2 regions of the Alteromonas infernus genome follow, and region 2 is predicted to be linked to the other one. Evidence: predicted binding sites of a transcription regulator. Region 2 holds the regulator's gene; the other holds the start of a gene.
What was found. The regulator LexA, encoded in region 2, represses DNA repair genes until DNA is damaged. The targets are predictions, from matches to a motif close to TACTGTATNNNNATACAGTA.
Positions count from the first base shown of each region.

Region 1: a site for LexA is predicted at 1,881-1,900, ahead of uvrD (DNA helicase II). Genes of this name have one in related genera too.

Region 1 is NZ_CACSIG010000003.1:120,429-123,590, reverse strand. Features, by position in the region: gene uvrD (DNA helicase II) at 1-1,821, opposite strand, end outside; gene cysE (serine O-acetyltransferase) at 2,249-3,055, shown strand; gene ACX5J7_RS00650 (HAD-IA family hydrolase) at 3,147-3,162, opposite strand, start outside.
Region 2 is NZ_CACSIG010000008.1:293,062-296,223, reverse strand. Features, by position in the region: gene ACX5J7_RS03240 (sensor domain-containing diguanylate cyclase) at 1-877, shown strand, start outside; gene lexA (transcriptional repressor LexA) at 1,005-1,631, shown strand; gene coxB (cytochrome c oxidase subunit II) at 2,215-3,162, shown strand, end outside.

The DNA of each region.
Region 1 (3,162 bases), on a different contig from region 2:
AGCCCTTGTCATACCAACATAGCAAAGTCGGCGCTCTTCTTCCATTCGGCCAGGCTCATCGTTGGTCATCTGGCTAGGGAACATGCCTTCTTCAACCCCTGCTAAGAATACCAGTGGAAATTCTAGGCCCTTAGCCGTGTGAATGGTCATCATTTGAACGGCATCTTGGTCTTTATCTGCCTGTGTCTCCCCCGCTTCTAAAGACGCATGCGCCAAAAAGGCAGCAAGAGGCGTCATTTCTTCGGCCTCTTCAGGCACGATAAAGGTTTTACAGGCGGTAACCAGCTCTTCCAAGTTTTCTAATCGCGCTTGTGCTTTCTCGCCACGCTCTGCTTGGTACATGGCGTATAAGCCAGATTGTTTAATGGCTTTATCTGCTTGCTGGTCTAGTGGCTCATCTAACGTGGTCTGTTCCAGTTCAGTGATAAGCAATACAAAGCTTTGCATTGCGTTTAGCGCGCGACCTTTAAAACCGCCTTCATTAATAAGTAGCTGACAGGCTTGCCACATAGAACAGTTATGCATGCGCGCGGCGTCACGCACCTGCGATAGGGTTTTCTCGCCAATACCTCGACTTGGTGTGTTTACCACGCGCTCAAAGGCTGCGTCGTCGTGGGGATGGCTAACCATGCGTAAGTAGCCTAGGGCGTCTTTGATTTCTTGGCGTTCAAAGAAGCGCAAGCCGCCGTAAATGCGATAAGCGAGGCCTTCATGAAGTAAGGCTTCTTCTAGAACACGAGACTGGGCATTGTTTCTATATAAAATTGCCGTGTCGCTAAGGGCATTGCCTTGGTTAAGCCAATCTTTAATTTTCGACACGATAAAGCGGGCTTCGTCTAACTCGTTGAACCCCGCGTAAACAGAAATGAGTTCACCTTGTGCGTCTTCAGTCCAAAGTTCCTTACCTAAACGGCCTGTGTTGTTGTCGATAACCGTGTTGGCGGCCTTAAGAATATTGCCCGTAGAGCGATAATTCTGTTCAAGGCGAATGGTGTTTGGCTTATTAAAATCTTTAAGGAAATGCTGAATATTATCTACGTTTGCACCACGCCAGCCGTAAATTGACTGGTCGTCGTCGCCAACAATCATAATATTGTTGTCACCGCCACTACATAGCATACGAAGCCATGCGTATTGAATGTTATTGGTATCTTGGAATTCGTCAACCAGTACCGCGCGGAAGCGGCGCTGATAATGGGCCAATACTTCGGGGTTTTTCGCCCACAGTTCGTGAGCACGCAAAAGCAACTCCGCAAAGTCAACTAAGCCTGAACGGTCACACGCGTCTTGGTATGCGGCATATACCTCTCGCATGGTTTTTTGAATATGATCGCCATGAGTTTCAATGTGCTGAGGACGTAAACCTTCATCTTTATTACCGTTTATGTACCACTGAATTTGTCTAGGCGCCCAATGTTTTTCGTCTAAATTCATGGCCTTTAGAATTCGGCGAATTAAGCGATACTGATCGTCTGAGTCGATAATTTGGAAGTTCTCAGGCAGGTTGGCTTCAGCGTGGTGCGCGCGCAGCAAACGGTGTGCAAGGCCGTGGAAGGTACCAATCCACATATTGTGCAGGCTGCGGCCCATCAAAGACTCAATACGGCCACGCATTTCTTTTGCTGCCTTATTGGTGAAGGTAACGGCCAATATTGAGAAAGGCGCGATGTTTTCGACTTCCATCAACCACGCTATACGGTGCACTAATACACGGGTTTTTCCGCTCCCTGCGCCCGCAAGTACTAAAGCGTTAGACAATGGGGCTGCTACTGCTTCACGCTGTTTGTCGTTAAGCTCGTCTAGCAGTCGAGATACATCCATAGTGTGGCACCTGTTAGTTGATAGTGTTATACATTCAGCAGCGGGCTATTATGCCATCTGCCTGTTAATTTATACAGTCCAGTTTTGCTGCCGGCTTCCAGCGCGCACGTGTCTGCTGTGAATCGAATGCTTATTGAAACAGTGCCGGGGTAAGAATGCATGCTTATAAATAAGCTACATTGTTTCAACGTTGGTTATAACGGTTATTAGCTATAACGAATTAATTCGATAAATTGATCGAATTGTGAGCTCGGGCGGTATCTCATTGGTATTGAATCGTCTAAAACTCAGGTAAACTTTCACCCTGAATTCAGCTTTTTTGCATTTTACTGCTAAGGCCTAACACGTTTTTGTAGCAGGCGTTTAGCTATGCTTACAGTCACAATTTCCAGTACACGAGACTTTCATACATTAACGGGACATGCTCATGACCGCACTATCTACGCCCATCGATTTTTGGTCGACGTTAAAACAAGAAGCGCAAGTTGTTGCAGACAAAGAGCCGTTGCTGTCGAGTTATGTTCATGCCAGTGTACTGGCGCACCACAACTTTGAGTCGTCTTTAAGCTTTATTTTGTCAAATAAAATGGCTGATGACGTTATGCCTGCGCTGGCAATTCGCGAAGTGTTCGACGAAGCTTACCTGCTTGAGCCCGGTATCAGCGAAGCGGCCAGTGCGGATATACTGGCGATCAAAGCGCGCGACGCCGCAGTGAATGATTTTTTAACGCCGCTACTGCACTTTAAAGGCTTTCACGCTGTTCAAGTTCACCGCATGGCCCATTACCTTTGGCTTCACGGTCGACATCAACTGGCCTTGTTTCTACAAAGCCGTAATTCAGCAAGCTTTGGGGTGGATATTCACCCGGCGGCCCGCATAGGTAAAGGGGTGATGTTTGACCATGCTACCGGCATTGTTGTGGGTGAAACGGCGGTAGTTGAAGATAACGTGTCTATTTTGCAAAGCGTTACCTTAGGCGGTACGGGTAATGAGTCTGGTGATCGTCATCCTAAAATTCGCCAAGGTGTGCTGATTGGCGCAGGGGCTAAAATCTTGGGCAATATCGAAATAGGCGAAGGTTCAAAAGTCGGCGCAGGAAGTGTTGTCCTTAACAATGTACCTGCCCATGTAACTGTGGTGGGCGTACCTGCGAAAGTTGTTGGGAGACCTGTTTGTGAAAGCCCTTGTGAATCTATGCGCCAAAACGTATTAGAGGACAACTCCCACGTTTGATACCCCTCTAATATTGGGGGGTCAGTGTACTTTAACGCTGCACCCCTTTTGATGCGGGTAAATGTACTCTGACCCTCACTGTTTTTATTTGCTATAGAAAATGCGTT
Region 2 (3,162 bases):
GCTCTTCATTCACGCTATATCAGAAGTAGTGTGGGACAGCAGTAGCTTTTCTCAATATACAGAATATAAAAAGCGGAACTTGTATTTTGACAATTTCGACAACCTGTTTGGCACCACAATATTGACGGGCAAGATTACGATTAGTAACGTTTCTGGTGGTCATCCTAATGCAAAGGGGGTTCCGAAAGGACACCCCCGCATTAGCCGATTTCTGGGGCTGCCTATTAAGGTGAAAGACCGCGTAGTCGGTATGATCGGGTTGGCTAATAAATTTGACGTCTACACCGAAGAAGATGCGGAGTTTTTACAGCCCCTATTAGACGCGCTAGCGGGTCTTTTTTATGCAGTAGAGTTAGAAGAAGCGCGCGCTGTTGCAGAAGAAAAGTTGCGTCATCTAGCGATGACTGACTCTCTGACGGGGTTGTTCAATCGGCGTGCATTTTTAGATGAATGCATCAAATTATCAGATTACCACGGCAGTGGATGTGTTGCTATCGTCGATATCGATCACTTTAAAAAAGTAAACGATACCTATGGACATGATGCAGGCGATCAAGCCCTCATAACTGTTGCCAGAAAAATCGCTAAACACAATCAGCCACCGAATGTCGTCGCGCGACTTGGCGGAGAAGAGTTTGCGCTTGTCGTTTTAGGCAAAGAAAAAAGCGAAATTAGCGCGCAATTAGAGGCGTTACGTGTCGCGGTTGAAGAGACGATAGTCAACTACAAAAGCGACACAATAAACCTATCGATAAGTATAGGCGCTACCTTTATAGAAGATACCTATGGTGCCGATTTTAGCGCACTCTTATCAATTGCAGATAAGTCGTTGTATGAAGCTAAAGAGCAAGGTCGAAATCAGGTTGTTTGGGGATAAATGTAAAAGGCGCTTGTTCTCTATGCTGTGGAATAAAACGAAGGTATCGGAAAAGACGCGCTAAGTGCTTGTTATTTGGTTTTAGGTGTATATACTTACAGGAACTGTATGAACAGACAGGTCTTTTATGCGCCCACTCACAGCTCGACAAACTGAAGTTTTAGAACTTATTAAAACAACCATGCAAGAAACGGGAATGCCGCCTACGCGTGCTGAAATTGCCCGTCAGCTTGGTTTCCGTTCTGCCAACGCCGCGGAAGAACACTTGAAAGCCTTGGCGCGTAAAGGCGTGATTGAAATTTTGCCGGGTACGTCGCGAGGTATAAAGCTCAATATTCCTCTGGACAATGAAGCTGAAGAGGAAGAAGGCCTGCCTTTAATTGGGCGTGTAGCTGCTGGAGAGCCTATTTTAGCTCAAGAGCACGTTGAGTCTCATTACAAGGTAGACCCTGCCCTATTCCAACCTCAAGCAGACTTTTTACTTCGTGTAAACGGTATGAGTATGAAAGACATCGGCATTTTAGACGGTGATCTGCTAGCTGTGCATCGCACGACTGATGTACATAATGGACAAGTGGTGGTAGCTCGAGTTGATGAAGATGTTACTGTGAAGCGTCTAGAAAAACGCGGTCGCGAGGTATTACTTCATGCTGAAAATGAAGAGTTTTCACCGATAAAAGTTGACCTTGCAAATGAGCCCTTCGCAATCGAAGGTATTGCAGTAGGCGTTATACGAAACGCTGATTGGATGTAAGGTTTTAGCTTCTTTGATCAAAAGCGGTGCATTAGCCGCTTTTTTTGTGCCTTTTACTCCCCGTTTTTGTTCTGCTTTAGGCAAATTAGGTTTGAATATCCTATTCCTACTAGAAATCCTTGAATCCACTATTGTGCGGTAGATTTCTCTTTATTTCGTCCATGAATACCTCCCGCGACAGCTATTACAAAATATAAGCACTGTTTAAAACTGTCGTTCAAGGTGGATTAACTTGTCTATTTAATAGCAAGTTAAAGTAACATCGACGTTGTCTCCACGTTCAAAATGGGCGTTTGATTTACTGCGCGTTTGCACATTCTAAAGCTTACTTCCTGCACACCTCATCTTATGCTGACTTTTAATCAAATGATTAAATATTAACCACTTCGTTAAATTTTTAATAGAAAAGACTAGACGGCACGACATTATTGCGCAATTCTTATACAGAGATTAACAAAATAATAACAATGACTCTAAATTTGTTTTACAAGTTGAGGTTATGGGTCAATCGTTCGCAATTCATTTGGTAGGGTTAGCGCAAAACAAGATAGCGCCTTTAGCCGTACCATTCCGGAGGTGCTGAGTGAAACAACTAACGACCGTATTGGCAAGGTGGTGCGCAAGCCTACCATTTTTGCTTTTCTCTTCATTGATTTTCGCGCAAGAAGCAAGTGAAGAAATCTCTTCACTTAATTTACGACGCGGTGCTACCGACATTAGTGGTCAGGTTTACGACCTTCATATGTTGATGTTCTTCATTTGTGTTGGCATTGCGGTGGTCGTGTTTGGCGTGATGTTCGCGTCTATGTATCTACATAGAAAGTCTCGTGGCGCTAAGCCCGCTAACTTTCATGAAAATGTAAAAGTAGAAATCGCGTGGACCGTTATCCCTTTCCTTATTCTCGTTTTTATGGCGGTACCGGCTGCAAATACGCTAATCGCGATGGAAGATACCACTGAACCCGATATGACAGTGTTGGTCACAGGGTCGCAATGGAAGTGGCATTATAAATATATGGACAGTGACGTGGAGTTCTACTCGCTGCTTGCCACACAAAGAGAGCAGATTGAAAACAAGTTTCAGAAAACCGATAACTACTTACTTGAGGTTGACCGTCCACTAGTGATACCTACGGGCAAAAAAATACGATTCCTTATTACCTCTGACGACGTTATTCATTCGTGGTGGGTTCCAGATTTTGCCGTTAAGAAAGATGCCAACCCTGGATTTATTAACGAGTCATGGGCCAATGTAAATGAGCCCGGCATTTATCGCGGACAGTGTGCTGAATTGTGCGGAAAAGATCACGGTTATATGCCCGTTGTGGTTATTGCCAAAGAGCCCGCTGAGTTTGATAAGTGGATGAGTGAACAAGAGGCAATGGTTCGTCAGGCAAAAGAAGAAGAGCAGCGTCTCCTTTCTATGAATATGTCGATGGACGAGTTAATGCAAGAAGGTGAGCGTGTTTATAACGCGACTTGCGCAGCATGTCATATGCCCAATGGTGAAGGTCTCCCTGGCGTGTTTCCA